3 regions of the Tardiphaga sp. 862_B3_N4_1 genome follow, and region 1 is predicted to be linked to each of the others. Evidence: riboswitches for the same ligand, from Rfam matches in the RefSeq annotation. Region 1 holds a riboswitch; each other region holds the start of a gene.
What was found. Region 1 has a riboswitch for cobalamin ahead of AB8B02_RS30540 (ribonucleoside-diphosphate reductase subunit alpha). Riboswitches for the same ligand answer to the same signal wherever they lie in the genome.
Positions count from the first base shown of each region.

Region 1 (7,977 bases):
CGGTACGGTGTCGTATGGCGAGAACAACGACGAGGTCTTTCTCGGCATGCAGATGAACCGCACCCAGGCGGTCTCGGAATCCACGGCGCAGAAGATCGACTCCGAAGTGAAGCGTCTGGTCGCCGAAGGCTATGACGAAGCGACCAAGATCCTCACCGAGAAGCGCGATGACCTCGAAACGCTGGCCAAGGGCTTGCTGGAATTCGAAACCCTCTCGGGCGACGAGATCACGGATTTGCTGAACGGCAAGAAGCCGAACCGCGAGTCGGTGCTGGAGCCGTCGGGCCCGCGCACCTCGGCTGTGCCGCCCGCTGGCAAGCCGCGCCCGCGTCCGGACGGTGGCCTGGAGCCGCAGCCGCAGGCGTAAAGTCGTACACACGTAAATATGCAAAACGCGGCCGAAAGGCCGCGTTTTTTGTTATCTGTAGCTCAAATGGAGCGAGGCCCGATCTGGGGACCACGTCCCACTTAAACCTTCCTCAAACTTCCCTCGGCACTGTCGCCCGGCGCCCTTGATGCGCATTGGGGACCCTATGCCAGCGCCGCTCACGATGACTTCGACACCCGAGCGTGGCCCAATTCCGCCGGCGCTGCTGATTGTCTGCATCATCCTGGCGATGTTGCATCTCGCCTTCTTCCCGACCTTCTACGGTCGCGGCTGGATCTATGAAGACGGCCTCGGCTCGCCCACCGATTTCGTCAATGTGTGGTCTGCCGGGCGATTGGTGCTCGATGGTCATCCGGCCTGGGCCTATGACTGGGACATCCAGAAAAAGGTCCAGATCGCTGTTCTCGGTCAGAGCTATCCCGGCAATTTCGCCTGGCACTATCCGCCGCCGTTCCTGTTCATCGCGGCACTGCTCGCGAAGCTGCCTTATGCCGTGGCCTTTGCCGGCTGGGCTGCGGTCAGCTTCGTGCCGTATCTGGCGGCGATGCGTGCGGTCGTCGGTCGTCCCTTCGGCCTTTTACTGGCTGCGGCTTTTCCGGTGGTGATGACCAACGGCCTTGTCGGGCAGAATGGATTTCTGACCGCGGCGCTGATCGGCGGCATGCTGGTGCTGCTGCCGATGCGGCCGATCCTGTCGGGAATCTGTCTGGGTCTGCTCAGCTACAAGCCGCAATATGGTTTCCTGTTTCCGCTGATGCTGATCGCGGCGGCACAATGGAAGGCGTTTGTCAGCGCAGGCATCACCACCGTGCTGCTGGCCGCGGTGTCGTGGCTCGCTTTCGGCACCGAGAGCTGGCAGGCATTTATTCACTGGATGCCGATGTTCTCGCAGGCCTTCCTCACCGAAGGCCGAGCGCCATGGGGCAAGATGCAGAGCATCTTTGCACTGGTGCGCTATTTCGACGGCAGCGAGCCGCTGGCCTGGATGTTCCAGTGGATCATGATTGGTGCCGTCGTAGCGGTGCTGGTGCCGTTGTGGCGCAGCAGCGTGCGCTATGAACTGAAAGCCGCTGCGCTGGCAGTCGGCGCCTTGCTCACGACGCCCTACCTTTTCCTGTACGACGTGATGGTGCTTGCGATTGCCATCGGCTTCATCGCCCGTATAGGTCTCGCGGAAGGCTTTCGCCGTCACGAACTGCCGGTGCTCGGTCTCGCTGCTGCGCTGCTGATCGCCTATCCGTTCCTCGGCGCTCCCACAGGCTTTGGCGCAACGCTGCTGGTGGCAGCGTTGATCGCCATGCGCGTGCGCGAGGCTATTCGCTCCACGCCGAGTTCAGGATGATGCTGCAGAAATTCCCGCGCTTGTAGGTGGGGTCGCGGAGGTCGAGCACGTCAGCCTTGACGTTGCCGAAGGTCGTGTCCGGCTTGTGGATCGTTCCCGCAGCGAATGCATCGATGATCCCGTTCTTGAAGTCATGCCCACGCGGATGGCAGGCGCAGACTTCATGGCGCTGATGTGCCGTGAAGGCATCATACTCCAGACCCAATACATCCATCTCGACACCCGCTGTCACAAGCGCAACCACGGGCCGCTTGTGCTTGGGAATGCCCGGTGTCGTGTGAAGCGCGATGGCGTCCCAGACATCGTCGATGTCGCGCTCATCGATCCTGTGGCTGCGCAGAAAGTCTGCGGCAGCATTTGCGCCATCGACTTCGAAGCGCTCCTCCTTGCTCGCATAGGGCGCCTGCAGGCCCATGTCGTGAAACATCGCGCCGACATAAAGTAACTCGGAATCGACTTTGAGACCCTTGCGCTGTCCGGCGAGCGCGCCGAACAGGAAAACCCGATTGGAATGATGATACAGAAGATCGCTTTCGGTGTCGCGCACCAGCTGATCGACCTGGCGGGCGAGGGCGCTGTCGGGGACTGTGATGCCGGCGATGGTCTTGCTCATGGGATGCTCCTTGCACTGTCGCTATGATGCATCCGTTGTCGTCCGGGGGCTGTGTCCTCGCAATCGCGCCGCGCCCTGCAAAGCTGCCATTCGCCCGTGATTTCCTGCCGCAAGACCACTATCTATTCAGAATGACTTGGGCCTGTCCTCGCCGTCGGAATGAAGCATCACCATGAAGACCGTTGCTCTTGCGATCTTTCCGGGCGTCCAGTCGCTGGACGTAGCCGGTCCGCTTGATGTGTTCATGGAGGCCAATGGCTTCGTCGCGCCGGGCGACGGCTACGACATCACACTTGTCGCTGCAGACTGCGCGCCCTGCGTGCATCGAACGGTCTGCGGATATCTGCCGATCTGGCGTTCAGTGATGCGAACAAACCCTGGGATCTGGTTCTGGTGGCCGGCGGGCCTGGGCTGCCGACGGCAGAGGCGGATCCGCAGCTTACAGAGTGGCTGGCCAATGCGGCGCTCCAGGCGAGGCGTTACGGCTCGGTGTGCACCGGGGCATTCGCGCTCGGCCATGCAGGCCTGCTCGACGGCAAGACGGTGACGACGCACTGGCAGAATGCGCCGCTATTGGCGCTGCGTTTCCCCAAAGCGCATGTGGAGTTCGATCGCATCTATAGCCGCGACGGCGCGCTGGTGACGTCGGCCGGCGTCACCGCAGGGATCGATCTCGGTCTCGCACTGGTCCAGGAAGATCATGGCGCGGATGTCGCGCTGGCCGTAGCCAAGCGTCTGGTTGTGGTGGCGCAGCGCCAGGGTGGCCAGTCGCAATTCAGTCCCTATCTGGTACCGCCGGCCGAGCCGCATTCTCCGATCGCGCGGGTCCACGCGCATGTGATGGCCCATCTGCGTGACGCGCACAGCGTGGATGAACTGGCCGAGGTTGCGGGCATGAGTGCGCGCACCTTTGCGCGGGTATTCAAGCAGGAAACAAAGATGACGCCGGCGGATTTTGTCGAAGGCGCCCGGATCGACACGGCGCGTAACCGTCTCGAAGGCAGCGATCTGCCGCTCAAGGTGGTGGCTTATGAATCCGGTTTCACCACCGCCGAACATATGCGTCAGGTTTTCGTGCGACGGCTGGGTCTGACGCCCAGCCAGTATCGGGCCAGCTTTCGAGCGGTTTGATTCTGCTCAGGCGAGTTGCAGCGAAGAAATCGGATCGCTCGCAGGAAAGCTGTCCCTCAGCGCTTCGTTCAGCATCTCGTCGAGGCGGCGCCGGGCGATCTGATCCGTCGTCTCGAACGTCGTGACCGCACCCGCTCGCTCTACGAAACCGTTGAAGTTGATCCTTTCAGTGGTCGTCATCAGGTCGCGCATCGCATCCTCCATCGGTTGATCACGATGTTCTGCGCTTCGCGGTGCTCGGCGGCAACGAATCGCATCGTTCAGAAACCGCCAACGATCCCGCGGTTTCCGCCACGCAAGCGGTTGTCCACTGAACCAACAGCCCTACGGGATTTGTTGCCGTGGATCGCAATGCCCGCTTGACACTTCACCGCGGGTCACACCAAATGTAGATGTCACGGTCCGCCCTGTCGCAAGACTTGGTGGCTAAGAGGGAAGCCGGTAAAGACGCTGTTTTGCGTCATATTCCGGCGCTGCCCCCGCAACTGTAAGCAGTGAGTCTGTTTCGATTGAAGTCACTGATGCGCAAGCATCGGGAAGGCTGAAACAGACATTGACCTGCGAGCCAGGAGACCTGCCGCGACACCAGAACGTCCATGGGCGGGGTGTCCCAGCGGTCGCTTGCAGGCAATGCCGGCGGATCTCCGCCGTGTATTTTGCAGCGTCCTTTCGGCCCCAGCCCCCATTGCTTGATGCATCACACGGGGTCTTGCCGATGCCTACTTCCTCTTCCGCTCTGTCCAACGGCCGCGATGCGGCTCACGCTCCGCTGATTCAGCTGTCCCCGGAAACGCTTGCTGCGCCTGCGCGCGAACCCTCGATGCAGATCATCCGGCGCAACGGCACTGTATCTCCCTTCGACGGTAGCAAGATTTCCGTGGCCATGACCAAAGCCTTTCTGGCCGTCGAGGGCCACACGGCAGCGGCCTCGCGCCGCGTCCATGAGGCGGTGGAACAGCTGACCGGCGAAGTCGTGGCGGCGCTGACTCGCCGCGTCGGCGAAGGCCGCACCTTCCATATCGAGGACGTCCAGGATCAGGTCGAACTGGCGCTGATGCGCAGCGAGCACCACAAGGTGGCCCGCGCTTATGTCCTGTACCGCGAGGAGCGCGCTCGCACCCGCGCCGAGGAACTGGCAGCCAAGCCCGCGCCGGTTTCCACCGCACCGGTGCTGCATGTCACGCTCGCCAACGGCACGCGCGCGCCTCTCGATTCGGCGCGTCTCGCGCTGATCGTCAACGAGGCCTGCGCCGGCCTTGACGGAGTCGATGCCGCCCCGGTGCTCGAGGAAACCCGCCGCAATCTCTATGACGGCATTACGCTGGATGAGCTGGCACTGGCCGGCATCATGGCCGCGCGTACGCTGGTGGAGCAGGAGCCGAACTACACCTTTGTCAGCGCCCGCCTGCTGCTCGACAAGCTGCGCACCGAAGTCCTGTCCATTGTAGGGGGCACGCCGACCCACGCGTCGCAGGCCGACATGACCACGCGCTACGCCGAATATTTCGGCGCCTATATCAAGACCGGCATTGCGGCCGAGCTGCTCGATCCCGAACTCGCGCGCTTCGACCTGAAGCGAATCGCTGCCGCGCTGAAGCCGGAAGGGGACCTTCAGTTCCAGTTCCTGGGATTGCAGACGCTCTATGATCGCTACTTCCTGCATGTGCAGGGCAATCGCATCGAACTGCCCCAGGCCTTCTTCATGCGCGTTGCCATGGGCCTCGCGCTGCGCGAGATCGACCGCGAAGCCCGCGCCATCGAATTCTACAATCTGCTGTCGTCGTTCGACTTCATGGCCTCGACGCCGACGCTGTTCAATTCGGGTACGCAGCGGCCGCAGCTGTCGTCCTGCTTCCTCACGACGGTGGCCGACGATCTCGACGGCATCTTTAAGTCGGTGAAGGACAACGCACTGCTGGCGAAATATTCCGGCGGTCTCGGCAATGACTGGACGCGCGTGCGCGGTCTCGGCGCGCATATCAAGGGTACCAATGGCGAGAGCCAGGGCGTGGTGCCATTCCTCAAGGTCGCAAACGATACGGCCATCGCCGTCAACCAGGGCGGCAAGCGCAAGGGCGCGGTCTGCGCCTATCTCGAGACCTGGCACATCGACATCGAAGAATTCCTCGATCTCCGCAAGAACACCGGCGACGACCGCCGCCGCACGCACGATATGAACACCGCCAACTGGGTGCCGGATCTTTTCATGCAGCGCGTCGAGCTTGATGGCGAATGGACGCTGTTCTCGCCGGACGAGACGCCGGAACTGCACGATCTCTATGGCAAGCCGTTTGCCGAGCGCTACGCAGCCTATGAGGAAAAAGCTGCGCGCGGCGAGATCCGCGTGTTCAAGAAGGTGCGCGCAACTGACTTGTGGCGCCGCATGCTGACCATGGTGTTCGAGACCGGCCATCCCTGGATCACCTTCAAGGATCCCTGCAATCTGCGCTCGCCGCAGCAGCATGCTGGCGTGATCCATTCATCGAATCTCTGCACGGAGATCACGCTGAATACGTCCGATGATGAGGTCGCGGTCTGCAATCTCGGCTCTGTCAACCTGCTCAATCATATCGGCAAGGACGGTCTCGATCACGCGCAGCTGAAGCGCACCGTGACCACGGCGATGCGGATGCTCGACAATGTCATCGACATCAACTTCTATACCATCCCGGAAGCGCGGCGTTCCAACCTCAAGCATCGCCCGGTCGGTCTCGGTCTGATGGGCTTTCAGGATGCACTGCAGGTGCAGGGTATCGCGATGGCGTCGGATGCGGCCGTGGCGTTTGCCGACACCAGCATGGAAGCGATTGCCTTCCATTCGATCTCCGCATCGGTAGATCTCGCCGCCGAGCGCGGCCGTTATCCGTCCTTCGATGGATCGCTGTGGAGCCGCGGCATCCTGCCGATCGACTCCATCGAGATACTCGCGGAAGCCCGCGGTGGCGTGCAGATGGATCGCTCGACCACGCTCGACTGGAACGGCCTGCGTGACCGTGTGAAGTCCACCGGTATGCGTAATTCCAACGTGATGGCGATCGCGCCGACAGCGACGATCTCCAATATCTGCGGCGTCGCGCAGTCGATCGAGCCGGCCTATCAGAACCTGTATGTCAAATCGAACATGTCAGGCGATTTCACAGTGGTGAATGCTTTCCTCGTGCGCGATCTGAAGAAGCGCGGGTTGTGGGACGAGGTGATGGTCTCCGACCTCAAATATTTCGACGGCAGCGTCGGATCGATCGATCGCGTGCCCGACGATCTCAAGGCGCTGTATGCGACCTCGTTCGAAATCGACAGCGCGTGGCTGATCGAGGCGGCCTCGCGCCGGCAGAAATGGATCGATCAGGCGCAGTCGCTCAATCTCTACATTGCCAATCCCTCAGGCAAGAAGCTCGATCAGCTCTATCGCCTGGCCTGGACGCTGGGATTGAAGACGACCTACTACCTGCGCTCGCGCAGCGCGACGCATGTGGAGAAATCGACGCTGAAGGGTACCGACGGCAAGCTCAACGCAGTCTCGGCGACGGTCGCGACAGCTAAGACGGCAGGCGCGCCGATCCTCGTGGCATCCTCCGCCGTCACTGCACCGGATCTGTCTGCAGCGATGGCCTGCTCGATCGATAATCCCGAATGCGAGGCGTGTCAGTAAAGGCAGCGTTCTCTCCGCCGTCATTGCGAGGAGCGCAGCGACGAAGCAATCCAGTTCTTTCCGCGCTCGCGGCCTTCTGGATTGCTTCGCTTCGCTCGCAATGACGACCGATCAAACTCAGCTATCTCCAGGAACACCCATGCTCGACTGGTCCGATACCTCATCCGCTCCCAAAACCCCCGCCTTCATCCCGATCCCGCAATCTCCCACCGACGCCACCGGCCTCGGCACCATCGATCGCTCCGGCGGCCGCGTCTCGGTGGACGAGAAGCGCATGATCAACTGCCGCGCCGACGTCAATCAGCTGTTGCCGCTGAAATACAAGTGGGCGTGGGAGAAGTATCTCGCGGGCTGCAACAATCACTGGATGCCGACCGAAGTCTCGATGCAGGCGGATATCGCGCTGTGGAAGTCGCGCGATGGCCTCACCGAAGACGAACGCCGCGCCATCAAGCGCAATCTCGGTTTCTTCGCGGCCTCAGAGAGCCTCGTCGCCAACAATATCGTGCTGGCGATCTATCGCCATCTCACCAATCCGGAATGCCGCCAGTATCTGTTGCGGCAGTCGTTCGAGGAAGCCGTGCATACGCACACATTCCAGTACATTGTCGAAAGCCTTGGTCTCGATGAGGGCGAGCTGTTCAACATGTATCGCGAGGTGCCGTCGATCACCGAGAAGGCCGCCTGGGCGCTCAAGCACACCCAGCATCTCGACGATCCCGACTTCAAGACCGGCACGCCGGAGACCGATCAGGCCTTCATGCGTGACCTCGTGGCGTTCTATGTGATCTTCGAAGGCATGTGGTTCTACACGGGGTTCGCGCAGATCCTGTCGCTCGGCCGCCGCAACAAGA
Region 1 covers NZ_JBPWQB010000002.1:2,793,775-2,801,751, forward strand. The annotation lists gene ftsH (ATP-dependent zinc metalloprotease FtsH) at 1-367, shown strand, start outside; gene AB8B02_RS30520 (glycosyltransferase family 87 protein) at 534-1,730, shown strand; gene AB8B02_RS30525 (HD domain-containing protein) at 1,702-2,343, opposite strand; gene AB8B02_RS30530 (GlxA family transcriptional regulator) at 2,695-3,474, shown strand; gene AB8B02_RS30535 (hypothetical protein) at 3,481-3,666, opposite strand; cobalamin riboswitch at 3,856-4,070, shown strand; gene AB8B02_RS30540 (ribonucleoside-diphosphate reductase subunit alpha) at 4,190-7,123, shown strand; gene AB8B02_RS30545 (ribonucleotide-diphosphate reductase subunit beta) at 7,263-7,977, shown strand, end outside.

Region 2 (7,977 bases), on a different contig from region 1:
CATCGCTGACATCGGCAAGAACGCCGGGGCGCGGGCCGAGATAGTCATCGGCCATATCACGGGTGAGCGGGTCGAACGTGCCAAGACCGAGATCGGCAGCCAATGCGCGATGCAGTGACGCATCCTGCGGCTTGATGTCCGAGCGCGGCAGGCGCGCGATGGATACAAGGAGATCATTGCGCTGCGCGTCCTCGGGCACGCGGCCAAAGATGTGCAATCCGTCGCGGATCTGCATCTCCTTGAGATCGCAGAGGTGTGCGTCGAGCGCGCGCAGCGCCTCGCCCGTCGGCATGTCGCGAGCGACATTGACGTCGGCATCGATCTGCTGCGCGCGGGCGAGCGACAGGATGTCTTCGGCGATCACGGCAGCGCGCTTGGGATCGAGATCGGTCGCCATGGCATATTCGTCGACCAGGTTCTCCAGCCGCGCCAGATCGTCGTGCAATTCGGCCCGCGTCATCGGTGGTGTCAGGTGATCGATGATCACGGCGGAGGTGCGGCGCTTGGCCTGAATACCCTCGCCGGGATCGTTGACGATGAACGGATAGAGATGCGGCAGCGGACCGAGTACGGCATCGGGCAGACAATCGGCTGACAGACCGGCGCTTTTCCCCGGCAGCCATTCGAGATTGCCGTGCTTGCCGAGATGCACCACCGCATGGGTATCAAAGCCGCGACGCAGCCAGAGATAAAAGGCGAGATAGTGATGCGGCGGTACCAGATCGGGATCGTGATAGGTGCTCTTGGGATCGATATTGTAACCGCGTGCCGGCTGCACACCGACAGTGATATTGCCGAAACGATGCAGGCCGAGACGGAATGCACCGTCGACCACATGCGGATCGTTCTCAGCTTTGCCCCAGCGTGACTCAATAGCCAGCCGCACATTGGTCGGCAGCGTCGCAAAGGCCGCGTGATAGTCAGCCAGCGGCCACGTCACGCCACCGCTTCGCTCCGCGCGACCGGCAAGCGCATTCGTTGGCCCCTGTTGCAATAGCTGCATCATGGCGGCCGTCGTGTCAGGCGCGTCACCAGTGCCGTAGCCGGCTTCGCGCATCGCGGCGATCACATCGATCAGGCTCTGCGGCGTATCGAGGCCGACGCCATTGGCAAGGCGTCCATCGCGATTGGGATAATTGGCCAGGATCAGCGCGACGCGTCGTTGGCGCGCCGCAGCGCGGCGCAAGCGCACCCAGGCGCGCGCCAGATCAGCGGTCGCATCAATCCGATCCTGCACTGGCTGCAATGTTGTCGGCGCAAAGCCGCCGTCGCTGGCGCCACGTTCCTTGAAGGCGATGGCATTGGCGAAGATGCGGCCATCGACTTCCGGCAACACCACATGCATCGCCAGATCGCGCGGCGTCAGGCCGCGAGTAGAGGCTTCCCAGCTGGCGCGCGAGATGCCGGCCTGCGCGACCTGCAGAATCGGACAGCCGGAGGCCGACAGCACGCCGGCATCGTCATGCGCGGTCGCTGTGGCGAAGGCCGTGGCGTTGATGATGATCTCGGGCGGATAGGCCGCAAGCGCGGCGCGCAGGAATGCGGCGGAGCGCTCATCTTTCAGGCTGGTGACATAGAGGCAAACGGCGTTGAGACCGCGCGCGCTCAAAGACAGACGCACCGCATCGATCGCGGCGGTGTCCCCACCTGCGACCAGCGCACGATAGAAGATCACGATGGCATTGGGCCGATCATCTGGTGTCGGTTCACTCGGCCAGAACCCGGCCGACGGCATCGGCCGCGCGGCGGGAGGTTGCTCGCCGTGGCCTATCAGATGCGCGGCATAGCGCAGCGCGAGTTGCGCGTTATCGACACCGCCCTCGCTGCAATAGCGCCAGAGTGCGTGGGTGTCATCGCTGCTGACAGTGCCACGTGCAGCCAGCTCGGCATTCCAGTCCATCTCGCCGGGCAGGCAGGCGAACTTGCTACCGCGGCTCAGCGCGTCGCTGCGCAGACTCTCCACACCATGGGGCCAATAGCTGATGCCGCCGAGCATGCGCAGCACCACGATCTTCGCCTCAGCCAGCGTGCGCTCGACATAGAGATCGACCGACGCGGGATGACCGAGCGCCAGCATGTTGGTGAAGCGCACGCTGGGGAAATCGCTCGGCAGTGTCGCATGCGCCGCATTGAACGCCGCCAGATCGCTGTCAGCCGCCGACAGCACGACGATATCGGCGGTGTCCTGCCCGAGATCGCGGGCGACGTCGCCGTCGTCAATGTTGCCGGAGGTATCGAGCTTCAGATGCATGCGGGTGAACCTGCGTTACCCGGCGAGTGCCTTTCGCACGGCGTCGCCGTCGAATCCCTTGAGGCCGATGACCACCAGATGCTCGGCCTGCATCACGTCCGGCCGGGCGAAGGCGAGTTCAACGCGGGCACCGACGGCCTGCACGACGATCGGCGCAGATTTATCGGCGATGCGGGCATGGCCCTTCACACGGAGGACGCCGTCGAGGCCAAGCGCGTCGCTGATGCGCGCTCGCATCGCATCGATGCTCGCAGCAGCGGTGGGTTTGACGACGATGCTGTCGAAATCGTCATGGTCGTGTTCTTCTTCCTCGCCGTGATGGCCGACACGAGCGGCCATGTCGTCCTCGGCGGCGGCATTGAGGCCGATCAGCACCGATGGCGCGAGATCGCCCTTCGAGCGCACGATGCTGACACCGGGGCGCAACACGGCTTTCAGCTTGGCTTCGATCTCGGCGAGTTTTTCCGGAGCGACGAGATCGCTCTTCGACAAAACCACCAGATCAGCGCAAGCGAGCTGGTCCTCGAACACTTCCTCGATGGGGTCGTCGTGTTCGATGCCTTCGTCCCTGGCGCGCTGTTCGGCAACAGCGTCTTCGTCCAGCGTGACACGGCCTTCAGAGAGCGCCAGTGCGTCGACGACAGTGACGACGCCATCGACAGTGGCGCGAGTCTTCACCGCCGGCCAGGCAAAGGCCTTCAACAGCGGCTGCGGCAGCGCGAGGCCGGAGGTCTCGATGACGATGGCATCGAGTGGACGCTCGCGCGACAGCAGCTTATCCATGGTCGGCACGAAGTCGTCGGCGACGGTGCAGCAGATGCAGCCATTGGTAAGCTCGACGATATCGCCGGGCGCACAGGCCTTTGCCGCGCATTCCTCGACCAGACCGCCATCGAAACCGGCATCGCCGAACTCATTGACGATCACGGCGATGCGGCGGCCATCAGCCTGGGTCAGCAGCGAGCGTAGCAGCGTGGTCTTGCCGGCGCCGAGAAATCCGGTGAGGACGGTGACGGGAACGCGGGACATTCAATTCTCCTGGGAACGCTTGAGCCAGAGCGGAAGCCCGGCTGCAATGAAAGCAACATTCGGCACGGCGGCCGCGATGATCTGGTTGAGCCGGCCCTGCGCATCGCGAAATGCGCGGCCGAGCGGTGTCTCCGGTACGAGGCCGAGGCCGACTTCGTTGGACACGAACACGATTGGATAGCGCGAGACATCGAGAAAACGCACGAGGCGCTTCGCCTCGATCTCCGGATCGCGCTCGGCAAACATCAGATTCGACAGCCATAGCGTCAGGCAATCCACCAGCACGACGCGGCCGACCGTCGCCTCGCGCGTCAGCGCATCGACCAGCGCCAGCGGCTCTTCCACGGTGATCCAGCCTTCGCCGCGCTGCCTGCGATGCTGCGCGATGCGGGCATGCATCTCGTCGTCACCGGCCGTCGCAGTGGCCAGATAGATTTTCGTCAGGCCGATGCCATCGACCAGCTTTTCGGCGAAGGACGACTTGCCCGAGCGCGCACCACCCAGCACCAACGTGGTAGAGGTCGCGGTCATTTCGGCGCACGCCCATCTTCAGGCGACCACCGCATCGGCGGCACGCGCGCGACCATGCCCTTGCGCAGCACCTCGGCGCGCTCGCGCCATGGCACCAGGCCGTAGTCGGCCTTCTGATAGGACTCCACGAAAGACACCAGCGCCGCGCTGCCGCTATCGGTCTGCAGATCGCCGAACAGGAACGTGTAGCCGTCAGGGCTCGTCACCGCGACGGTTGCTGGCCGCTTGCAGACGCTGAGACACTGCACCGGACGCACCATCACGGCGGCATCGCCCTCGCCGAGCGCGGCCTTCACCGCGTCGAACATGTCCGGCCCGATGATCGTGCCGGTTTCGGCGGCCTTGCAGCTGATGCACACGCTCACGACAACGGGACCAGCCGGCACAGGGCGCGGCGGTTCGACCGAAATTTGTTCGCCAGAGATATCGGCGCTGTCGTGATCCATCACATGCTCAGTTCATGCCCTCACGGGCCTACGAGCTTTGTTGGATCGCGCCGACAGCATGGCCGTCGGTTCGCTCCCGTCCGGTGCACCCCGCCCCGACGACGCCTCCAAAGCACAGTTCGTGATGGCAGGTCTCCTGGCTTGCGAGTCATAGCCTGTTGCCGCCTTCCCAAGAATTCTGAAGAATTCCCAGTGGCACCGGCGCGGGCTCGTCGCTTACAGTTGCGGGGGCAGCGCCGGCCTCAAACCGGCTTCCCTATTCACCTTCCACGCGGAAGGACCATCGCAAAAGACGCTATCTGCCGGGTGCGCCGGGGTCAACCGCGCCGACGGACTGTCGCCCGGACCTGTTGACCTTGTAGGTCGTCTTGCGTCAGTTAGGCCGCGAAAAGGAACCCTATGCCCGCTTATTCCCAGTCCTTGTGGCAGCCGCCCGCCATTGCGCCTGTTGACCCGCAGATCGCGGCAGGCATCCGCGCCGTCATCGACGGCAAGGCCAAACCGCCGGGATCGCTGGGGAGAATCGAGGACCTGGCGCTGCAGCTCGGCATGATCCGGCATCCGGGCGAGCCCCGCGGCGACAATGCCGTGCTGCTGGTCTTCGCGGGGGATCACGGACTCGTAGCCGAAGGCGTGTCGCAATATCCGTCGGCGGTCACGGTCGCGATGGTGATGACCTATCTGGCCGGCCGCGCCACGGCCAATGCTTTCGCCGCGGCCAATGACATCGGTGTGCGCGTGATCGACATCGGCGTCGCCGCCGAGCTGCCGGTGCACCCGAAGCTGGTCGATGCAAAGGTTCGCATGGGTACGGCGAATGCCGCGCGCGAGCCAGCGATGACGGCAGAGCACGCGGCCGATGCGCTGACGCGCGGCTTCAGAATCGCCGTCGGTGAGATCAAGGCCGGCGCAGACATCATCGCGCTCGGCGAGATGGGAATTGGCAACACGGCCTCATCGGCACTGGTGGTTCATCGACTCGCGCCGGCCCCCCTGGATGATTGTATCGGCGTTGGCGCCGGGCAGGATGATGCCGGCATGGCGCGCAAGCGCGCGGCGATCACGAAGGCGGCAGCACGCAGCGACGCAACTGCGCCGCTGGATGTGCTTGCCGAATTCGGCGGACTGGAAATCGCAGGCATGGCCGGAGCGATCCTCGGCGCAGCTTCGCAACGACGGCCGGTGATCATCGACGGCTTCATCTCCAGCGCCGCGGCACTGCTCGCCGTTCGCCTGTGCCCGGCTGCACGCGACTACTGCGTCTTCGCACACCGCTCGGCCGAACGCGGCCATGACATCGTGCTGAACGCGCTCGATGCCAAGCCGCTACTCGATCTCGGCTTGCGGCTCGGTGAAGGCACCGGCGCGCTGCTTGCGGTGCCGTTGGTCCGTGCTGCGGCGCGCATGCTGACCGACGTCGCCAGCCTCGACGACGTGCTGGCCGGAAAGATCTAGATGAGGCCGGATCCGCATCTCTTAAATGCGATCCGTTTCCTGACGGTGCTGCCGGTACCGGCAACTATCGACGCGCAAGGGCCTGACTGGCTTGCGCGTGCAATGAAGTATTTTCCGGTGGTCGGCGCCGGCATCGGCGCTGCATCCGCAATCGTGTTTCTCGTTGCCGGCGAATTCTGGTCACCGCTGATTTCCGCCCTGCTGGCGATCACGACAAGCATCGCTCTGACCAGCGCGCTGCATGAAGACGGCCTCGCCGACACAGCTGACAGCTTCGGCGGGGGCTGGACCGTCGAGAAGCGCCTTGCGATCATGAAGGACAGCCGCATCGGCACCTACGGGGCGCTCGCACTTTGCCTGGGCACGGCGCTGCGTATCGCGGCCCTCGCCATATTACCACTGTGGGCAGGTGCGGCAGCGCTGATCGCCGTCCACGCCGCAGCACGCGCCATGCCGGCCTTCGTGATGAACCGCCTGCCCTATAGCGGCGATACCAGCGCGATGAAGGTCACTTACGCCGAGGCGCCCGTGCGATTTGAGGAATCGTTGTTTGCACTTGTTGTGGTCGTGCTTGCGGCGATCCCGCTGATGCTCATCTCGGTCGTATCGCTTTTTGCGGGTCTTCTGCTCGGCGCAGCGCTCGCCGCACTGCTCGCACTCTGGTCGCGTCGTCTGATCGGTGGTTACACCGGCGACGTGCTCGGTGCTGTGGAGCAACTATTCGAGATCGGCTTTCTGCTTGGTGTCGCGGCCCTGATCAAATAGGCCAGTTCAACGGCAATCGATAAGGCTCACCTTCAAAAGCGTCCGCACCGCGGCCGATGCGTGCGATGGCTTCGACCATGCGGCCGTCGCGGCCAAGCTGTTCGTCGGCCAACTGCACCATCAATTTGTTTGGTGTCACGTAAGGAGAGCGTTTGCGGAGTTCATCTGCAATCGCCCCCTCGTAGCCGGGATTGCGATCGCAGGCGATGGCGTAAGCCGCAGCGCTGGAACGGCTGATACCTGCCCAGCAGTGAATGAGCATCGGGCGATCAGCGATGCTGCCGCGGCCGAATTGAAGAATGGCACCCATGACGTCGGCATCTGGCGCGATCAGGTCCGGCGTCACCTCGACGATATCGTGAAAAGTCAGTTCCACATGACGCTCACGCGCCAACCCGCTCCAGTCGCGCTCGCTCGCGGCGGGCGACAGAAGGGTCAGCAGATCGAAGGACGGCAGTGAGTTTGCCACAGCAGCAAGGCCTCCGAGCGAGCTCACATAGATCATTCGAACACCCTGCTCGCTGTTGTCATGTTCTTCCTCTCACCCACGGCGAATGGACCTTCTTCAACCTCATGCCGCTGCGATGTCGCTGACGCAAGGTCGGTTTCTTAATACCACCCCCGACCTTTTCGCACCTGCACCATCGCAAACAGAAGAAAATACACCAATCAGAACAATTGGTTACTCGCTCGAACTTTAGACAACCGAGGCAGGCCAATCTTAAAGAAGTTGCGATAGGTATCTAACTTACCAGTGCAGAGTCCAGGACGGTACGATGCTGAACTACTTCGAAATGGCGGCATCACAAATCGGAACGATCTTCCGCGTGCCGCGCGAAAACCCCGAACTGGTGGAAGCGAAACTCGCTGCCTTCACCCGTCAGGTGCCGATGATGTATGCGCTGGTGGTCGTCAACACGACGGCACTTGCGATCACCTTTTATGGTACTGCGCCACATCTGCTTACCGTCTATCTCCCTGCTGCATTCGATGCAATCTGTGTGATCCGGATACTGAGCTGGCTGAGAGCGCGGAACACCACGCTGTCACTCAATCAGGCCGTCGAGAAGCTCACCGGCTCGATCATCTTTGCAGGCATTCTCGGCGTCGCGTTCACTGCCTGGAGCCTCAGCCTGTTTCCCTATGGCGACGCCTATAGCAAAAGCCACGTTGCGTTCTTTATGGCCGTCACATCGATCGGCTGCGGTTTCTGCCTCATGCATCTGCGCGCGGCAGCGCTGATCGTAATGGCGCTGGTTGTCGTGCCTTTCGCGTTCTTTTTCGGCTCCAGCGACAATGTCGTCTTCGTCTCCATCGCCTTCAACTTCGTCGTGGTTATCGGGGCCGTTCTCTTCATGCTGCTCGGCAATTACTCCGACTTCGAGAAGCGGGTGAATTCGGAGAAGGCGCTGCGTATCAAGCAGGCTGAACTGCAGGTGCTGAGCGACAAGAATTTCCGGAATTCGAATATCGACAGCCTCACCGGTCTCCCCAATCGCC
Region 2 covers NZ_JBPWQB010000001.1:1,161-9,137, forward strand. The annotation lists partial or broken gene cobN (cobaltochelatase subunit CobN) at 1-2,251, opposite strand, end outside; gene cobW (cobalamin biosynthesis protein CobW) at 2,267-3,280, opposite strand; gene cobU (bifunctional adenosylcobinamide kinase/adenosylcobinamide-phosphate guanylyltransferase) at 3,281-3,811, opposite strand; gene AB8B02_RS00020 (DUF1636 family protein) at 3,808-4,257, opposite strand; cobalamin riboswitch at 4,367-4,557, opposite strand; gene cobT (nicotinate-nucleotide--dimethylbenzimidazole phosphoribosyltransferase) at 4,657-5,712, shown strand; gene cobS (adenosylcobinamide-GDP ribazoletransferase) at 5,713-6,477, shown strand; gene AB8B02_RS00035 (tyrosine phosphatase family protein) at 6,470-6,982, opposite strand; gene AB8B02_RS00040 (putative bifunctional diguanylate cyclase/phosphodiesterase) at 7,254-7,977, shown strand, end outside.
Region 2: another riboswitch for cobalamin. It lies ahead of AB8B02_RS00020 (DUF1636 family protein); the one in region 1 lies ahead of AB8B02_RS30540 (ribonucleoside-diphosphate reductase subunit alpha).

Region 3 (7,977 bases), on a different contig from region 1:
CGTGGCATGATCCGCCAGCACCAGTTTACCAAGGTCGAATTGGTTTCGATCACCACGCCTGAGGAAAGCAAGAACGAGCATGAGCGCATGCTGTCCTGCGCCGAGGAAGTGCTGCGCCGGCTTGGCCTGCATTACCGCGTGATGACGCTGTGTACTGGCGACATGGGTTTTGCTGCGCAGAAGACCTACGACATCGAGGTCTGGATGCCGGGCCAGGGCGACGGCGGTGCTTACCGCGAGATTTCGTCCTGTTCGGTCTGCGGCGATTTCCAGGCGCGGCGCATGGATGCGCGCTCGCGCGGGCCGGATGGCAAACCGCGCTTCGTGCACACTCTGAATGGTTCGGGCACCGCCGTCGGTCGCGCGCTGATCGCCGTGATGGAAAACTATCAGCAGGAAGATGGCTCGATTGCCGTGCCGGATGTGCTGCAGCATTATATGGGCGGGCTTAAAGTCGTCCAAGCCGGCTAGGCGTCGTCGCGCGCCAGCCGCTCACGCGCGGCTGGCCGTCACCAGCGCACATTTGGCTTTCTCGGCTTTTATGTTGACAAAGCCCATATGCGTCATCGGAAACGCCTTGCGGCTTTTCGTGCTGACGGTCTCCGCGATGACGCGGCGACGCTCCGTCACATAACGCCCATCCCGGCTGCGGAAGGCACAGGCGATTTCGAGGTCCTTGACCGGATAGTCGTTGGCGTTGCGCACGGTGAACGTCATCAGCGCCCTGGAACCGAGGCCGCCGCGGCGAAACGATTGGCGGGAGAGGCTGAGACGGTTGAGCTCCGCGGCGTCGGGGACGCTGACGAGTTGTGAAGACGTGGGTTTGGCAAAGTCCTCCTCACTCAACTCGTCGGGCATAGTTGCCAGTACCGCCGTATTGAGGGTGAGATCGGGCTTGGTCTCGGCCAATCTGGGAAGCAGCAGCCACCCCGTCAGGGCGACAACCGCGATCGCCGGCAATCCGATGATCAACACCCGTTCGAGCTGTTTCGCCATCTCCGTCGCCCTGTGGGGCGCTGCGACCAAGGCCATCCGGGTCGAGCGCGCATGCTTCAGACGCAACTGGCACACACCTACCTAAGTTAAAAATCCCGACGACGCCGAAATGTTCCGGCTCACGGGAAAAATCGCCTTCGAGACAGCCTCGGCAGCGCACGAGTAGCGCCCAAAATGGGGGTGGCAAAAGCGGGCACATGCTGGCAAAAACCGGTGCCGGCCAGCGGCCCTCCCGATCGAAAAGGCACCTCACGAATGCGCATTCTCTGCACCAATGACGACGGCATTCACGCCCCCGGCCTGAAGATCATCGAGCAGATCGCCAAGGAATTGTCCGACGACGTCTGGGTGGTGGCGCCCGAGCTCGATCAATCCGGTGTGTCGCATTCATTGTCGCTGAACGATCCGTTGCGACTGCGCGAAGTCGGCCCGCGGCACTATGCCGTGCGCGGCACGCCGACCGACTGCGTCATCATGGGCGCGCGTCATATCCTGAAGGACAAGCAGCCAGATCTCGTATTGTCCGGCGTCAACAAGGGCCGCAACGTCGCCGAGGACGTGGTCTATTCCGGTACCATCGCCGGTGCGCTCGAGGGCACCATTCTCGGCATTCCGTCGGTGGCGTTGAGCCAGGAATTCTCGATGGAAACGCGTCACAACCCGCAATGGGAGACCGCGTTGAAATATGGGCCGGACGTGCTGCGCAAGGTCATCAAGGCGAGCGTGCCGAAGAACACCGTCATCAACGTCAACTTCCCGGCCTGCGCGGCCGACGAGGTGAAAGGTGTCGTCGTCACCCGGCAGGGCAAGCGTAATCAGGGCTTTCTGCGCGTCGATGAGCGGCGCGATGGCCGCAACAATCCGTATTTCTGGATCGGTTTCGAGCGCATCGTCGCCGCGGAAGCCCCGCTGGAGGGTACCGATCTCGCAGCGCTTGCTGCGCGCTATGTCTCGGTCACGCCGCTGCGTCTCGATCGCACGGATGATGTATTCTCCGAAGCGCTGACCAAGGCGCTTGGCTGAGAGTTCGAAATAGGCGAGTGGGCTCGCCTAGACCGCGACGCCCTTGAGCGTCGTTGACAGCACCTGCGCCAGCGTTTCCATCTGGAACGGCTTCTGCAGCGTCGGGCGGTCACGAAATTCTTCCGGCAGGCCTTGCGCGCCGTAGCCAGTCGCGAAGATGAACGGGCGGTTGCGCGATGCGATCACTTCCGCGACCGGCGAAATCACCTTGCCGTTGACGTTGACGTCGAGGATCGCAATGTCGAACTTGGCAGACCCAGCCAGCTTGATCGCTTCGTTGATGTCACCGGCTTCGGCGGCTACGCTGTAGCCGAGTTCCTCGAGCATATCGGCGACCATCATGCGGATCATGACCTCGTCTTCGACCAGGAAGACGGAGCCGCCCGGCGGGTTCGTTGCAGTCATGGCCGGTTTCCTTGCCCCAATCCTCTGAACAAAATCGCAAATTCCCGGGTTGAACGCAATCTCGACGCATTGCCATTTTCGTGACCCAAAGACGCATGTCGCGTGTTCGGTACCAGATAGAGCAAGATCAGGATTTCAGCGCCCCGCCCATAACAGGCTGGTATGTTGCTGGTTCCGCGCGCGGAACAATAAAAGTTGTCGTTAGGCTATCCCGGTTCCGATCGCAGAAATACATCAATCTATCTTTGCTAGATCGAGAGTGTTTCTAACCTGTGCTGCGTGAGGCATTTCCATGATTACCGTCGGACAGCCGCCCGAACAGATGACGTTTCAGCTTGGTCTGCGGCGCCGTGGGATCAGCGATCGGCTGGTGCTGCGCGCAATGGAGGATATTCCGCGTGATCGCTTCGTCGAGCCGAACGATCGCGCCCACGCCTGGCGCGATACGGCCTTGGCCATTGCCTGCGGTCAGACCATCAGCCAGCCCTTCGTGGTGGCCTATATGACCGAACAGCTGCAATTGAATGCTGGTCACCGTGTGCTCGAGGTCGGCACGGGATCGGGCTACCAGGCCGCGATCCTGTCAAAGCTCGTCCGCGACGTGCTCAGCATCGAGCGCTATCGCACGCTGGCCGACGCCGCCCGGACCCGGTTGGAGGCACTCGGCCTCCACAATATCGAGGTCATGCTCGGCGACGGCCTCAACCCGGCTGCCAATTTGGGATCGTTTGACCGGATCGTCGTGACCGCCGCAGTGGAGGAGGTGCCGGTGGCGCTGACCGATCGGCTTGAGGAGGGGGGTATTCTGCTTGCGCCGGTTGGTCCTCATAATGGCGTCCAGACCCTGGTCCGGATCCGCAAAACCGGGGATGGATTGGAGCGAAAGGAGCTCGTGGATGTACGTTTCGTGCCTGCACTTCCGGGCATCGCGCGCGAACTCTGAAAAAAGTTCGTGAACGGCTGTCACGTGTTGGTCGCAAGGTTAAAGGCTTGGTAACGGAGACGGTGTTTACTCAATTCAGTTGTTTGTTGCGTATGAGTGAGTAACCAATGTCCAGCGTTGTCGAGTTGCTTTACTCGCGCCGCGCTCCGCAGGTCGCGGTGCTGGCGCTGATGTCTATCGGTTTTGCCGGCTGCAGCGCCGACATGCAGACACGGCTATCTCAGAATCCAAATTTTGACTCAGGTCAGTCCCGTGGCTTTGGCTGGCAAGGCGAAACCACCGGCTCGGTGCCGCAGCGAGCACCGCGCGCGCCGGTCGAGCGCCAGGAGCTGCCGCAGTATCAGCGCCCGGCCTATAATCCGCAGCCGCAGTATCAATCGCAGGCTTTGCCGCCGCCGATCTCGGCGCCGCAGTCCTATCCGACAGCTCGTCCGGTTGCGTCGGCTGCACCCGTCAGCGGGGGCGGCAACGGTATGTATACGCCGCCGCCCGCACGTGCGCCGATCGAAACCACCGGCTCCACGGCGCCGCGCTCGGTTGCAGCGACCAATGGCCTTGCCCGTGATGGCGGCACCTCGATCATCGTCGGCACCAGCGACACGCTCGACGGTCTGGCGAAGCGCTACAACGTCTCGTCGGCCGCGATCCTGCAGGCCAATGGCTACAAGGGTCCGCGCGCGCTGTCGCCCGGCCAGTCGCTGATCATTCCGCGCCAGGGCGCTGCGGCAACTCCGGCCGTTGCCGCTGCTGCGAGCAAACCTGCCGTCGGCGCATCGACCATGCATTTCGTCAATCGCGGCGATACGCTGATGAGCATCTCGCGCCGGAACAACGTGCCGGTCGCCGAACTCGCGCGCGCCAATGGTCTGGCGCCGACTGCCCAATTGAAGCTTGGCTCCAAGATCACGGTACCCGGCGCGCGTACGGCCAATGCAGCTCCTGCAGCAGCGCCGCTCGCTGCGCCCGTCGCAGCCGTGACGGCCGCTCCGGCTGGCGCGGTCACGTCCGCTGCCGTGGCCCGTGTTGCTTCTGCCGAGCCCGCACAGAAGGCCCGTCTGGCAAGTGCCACGACGACGCCTGAAGAAACCACGCCGGAATCGCCGACTAAAGCCGCTGACGCAACCGGCGCTTTGCCGACGTTCCGTTGGCCGGTGCGCGGCCGCGTGGTCACAGGCTACGGCGCCAAGACCAATGGCAAATCAAATGACGGCATTAATGTCGCCGTGCCGGAAGGCACGCCGATCAAGGCAGCCGAAGATGGCGTCGTTGCCTATTCCGGCAACGAGCTGAAGGGCTACGGCAATCTGGTTCTCGTTCGTCACTCCAACGGTTACGTCACCGCATATGCCCATGCGAGTGAGCTGATGGTGAAACGTGGTGAGACCATCAAGCGCGGTCAGGTGATCGGCAAGTCCGGCCAGTCCGGCGAAGTCACTTCGCCGCAGCTTCACTTCGAGATCCGCAAGGGCTCGTCGCCGGTCGATCCGCTGCAATTCCTCAACGGCGCATAAGCGCAGTCCACGAAGTGTAGTTAGCATTTGAGCAAGCCCGGCCTCGTGCCGGGCTTGATGCGTTTGATCTCGGGGCTACGGCCCACTCCAGCTCCGGAATCTTCAACGCGCTGCCGCGAGTGGGCAGCTTGCGCACGCAAGCTCGGTTGACTGCCGCGCGATGTTGCCCATATGTGAGGATGTCGTGGTTCTTCGGGAAGATTTGCCCGAAGCTAAGAGGGAAGCCGGTGAGGCGTTAAGCCAAGGCCGGAGCTGCCCCCGCAACTGTAAGCGGTGAGCCGCTGTCCATTAAAGTCACTGAGACCCGCAAAGGTTTTGGGAAGGCCGGACAGCAGCATTGACCCGCGAGCCAGGAGACCTGCCTCGACAACATAAACGTCCTCGGGCGGGGTGTCCCGGTGGTGCGGTTGCGATTCCGCGACTGCCGTCGTGGAATCCAGACGTGTCACTTTGGCCTTTTGCCCCCAATCATTGGGGTTAAGCCATGTCTACTGTGTCAAAGTCTACTTCTTCAAAGTCTTCTGCCAAATCTACGTCCTCCCTTCCTGTTGCTACATTGGGAACGCCACGGATCGGTCCGCGGCGTGAGCTCAAGATGGCGCTGGAAAGCTATTGGTCCGGTGCAATCGACGAGAATGCGCTGATCGATGTCGGCGTCGGGCTGCGTGCCGCAAATTGGGCGCGTCAGAAGTCGCTCGGGATCACGGTCATGCCGTCGAACGACTTCTCCTTCTACGATCAGGTGCTCGATACCAGCGTCATGGTAGGCGCCATTCCCAAAGTCTATGGCTGGAAGGGCGGAGACGTTTCCTTCGCGACCTATTTTGCCATGGCGCGTGGATCACAAGGCGCTGGGCATGACGAGGCCTGCACGCACGGCTCTCATGCGCAAGACACGTCGCAAGGCGTACCAGCACAGGAGATGACCAAGTGGTTTGATACCAACTATCATTTCATGGTGCCTGAGCTGGTGCAGGATCAGACCTTCGGTCTCGCATCGCGCAAGCCGATCAAGGAGTACGAAGAGGCGAGATCGCTCGGCTATCAGACGCGGCCTGTGCTGGTCGGCCCTGTGACCTATCTGAAGCTGGCCAAGAGTGCGGATGCGTCATTCGATCCGCTGACGCTGCTCGATCGATTACTGCCTGTTTATGTCGAGGTGCTCGGGGAATTGGCCGACAGAGGCGCAGAATGGGTGCAACTGGATGAGCCATGTCTGGTGCTCGATCTTGACGCGCCGGCCCGGCAGGCGCTGCAGCGGACCTACGCCGCCTTTGCAGAAGCGGTCCCGCAGCTCAGGATCATGCTGAACACTTACTTTGGCGAACTTAGCGACAACCTCGATCTGGCCCTGTCGCTCCCCGTCGCCGGGCTTCATCTCGATCTGGTTCGGGCACCCGATCAGTTCGACGAAGTCGCTGCGAAGGCGCCGAAGGATCTGGTCCTCTCGCTCGGCGTGATCGATGGACGTAATATCTGGCGGTCCGATCTGTCCAGCCTGCTCGATGGTCTGGAGCCCATGGTCGATCTCCTGGGGAGGGATCGCGTTGAGCTCGCGCCGTCCTGTTCGCTGCTACATGTGCCGATCGATCTCAGCCTTGAGACTGATCTCGATCCGGACGTCAAAAGCTGGCTGGCTTTTTCGATCCAGAAGATGGAAGAGCTGGCCGCACTTGGAGCAGCGCTGGCTGGCAGCCGCGCTGATGTCGCTGCAACGCTTGTCGCGTCGGATGCCGCGGCGGCTGCGCGACTGGCATCGTCGAAGATCCACGATCTTGCGGTCGCCAAACGCGTCGCCTCTGTTGACGCGACAATGCGTCGTCGAGGCAGTGACTTTGCCACGCGCGCTGCCGAACAGCATCGACGCTTCAAACTGCCGGCATTCCCGACAACGACCATCGGCTCGTTTCCGCAGACCGCGGAAGTGAGAAACGCACGCGGAGCCCATGTCAGGGGTACACTCAGCGATGCCGCCTACAAGACGTTCCTGCAGAACCAGACGGCGAGGGCGGTTCGCTGGCAGGAGAATATTGGTCTCGACGTGCTGGTGCATGGCGAGTTCGAGCGCAACGACATGGTGCAGTATTTTGGTGAGCAACTTTCCGGCTTCGCCTTCACCAAGCATGGCTGGGTGCAATCCTATGGCTCCCGCTATGTACGGCCTCCTGTCTTGTTTGGAGACGTGTCCCGGCCGCATCCCATGACCGTCGAATGGTGGCACTATTCGCAGTCGCTCACCGACCGGCCGATGAAGGCAATGCTGACAGGGCCTGTCACAATCCTGAACTGGTCGTTCGTGCGCGATGACATTCCCCGCGAGGTGGCGTGCCGGCAGATCGCGCTCGCGATACGCGATGAGGTGGCTGATCTTGAAAAGGCTGGCGCCGGCATGATCCAGATCGACGAAGCGGCACTGCGCGAAGGGCTTCCGCTGCGCAAATCGGAATGGAAGTCCTATCTCGATTGGGCCGTGGAGAGCTTCCACATCTGTTCGTCGGGCGTGCGTGATGACACGCAGATCCATACGCATATGTGCTACTCGGAGTTCAACGACATCATCGATGCGATCGGTGCCATGGACGCCGACGTGATCTCCATCGAAACGTCACGATCGAAGATGGAGCTGCTCGATGCGTTCAGGACTTACAAGTATCCAAACGAGATAGGTCCCGGGGTCTATGACATCCACTCGCCGCGGGTGCCTGAAACGCGCGACATGGTCGATTTGCTCAAGCTTGCACGGCAGCGGCTGGCGGACTCCCAGCTCTGGATCAATCCCGATTGTGGACTGAAAACCCGCAAATGGGAGGAGGTGCGGCCTGCGCTCGTGAATATGGTCGCGGCGGCACGTGAGTTGCGAAGCCTCGCCTAGGCGAGTCGAATGCCGCCCCGTTGTCATGACGGGGCGGCATTTGCCTTTACTTTGTGGCCAGCTTCACGCCGAGACGGCCGGCGAGCTCCTGCACGAACTGCCAAGCCACGCGACCTGAGCGCGAGCCACGGGTGGTCGACCATTCCAATGCGTCTCGCTCCAGCTCGGCGGCGTCGGTCTTGATGCTGTAATGGCTGCAATAGCCGCGCACCATGTCGAGATATTCG
Region 3 covers NZ_JBPWQB010000001.1:2,060,016-2,067,992, forward strand. The annotation lists gene serS (serine--tRNA ligase) at 1-471, shown strand, start outside; gene AB8B02_RS09620 (hypothetical protein) at 493-996, opposite strand; gene surE (5'/3'-nucleotidase SurE) at 1,252-2,019, shown strand; gene AB8B02_RS09630 (response regulator) at 2,047-2,424, opposite strand; gene AB8B02_RS09635 (protein-L-isoaspartate(D-aspartate) O-methyltransferase) at 2,717-3,367, shown strand; gene AB8B02_RS09640 (peptidoglycan DD-metalloendopeptidase family protein) at 3,475-4,878, shown strand; cobalamin riboswitch at 5,047-5,258, shown strand; gene metE (5-methyltetrahydropteroyltriglutamate--homocysteine S-methyltransferase) at 5,363-7,750, shown strand; gene AB8B02_RS09650 (ATP-binding protein) at 7,797-7,977, opposite strand, start outside.
Region 3: another riboswitch for cobalamin. It lies ahead of metE (5-methyltetrahydropteroyltriglutamate--homocysteine S-methyltransferase); the one in region 1 lies ahead of AB8B02_RS30540 (ribonucleoside-diphosphate reductase subunit alpha).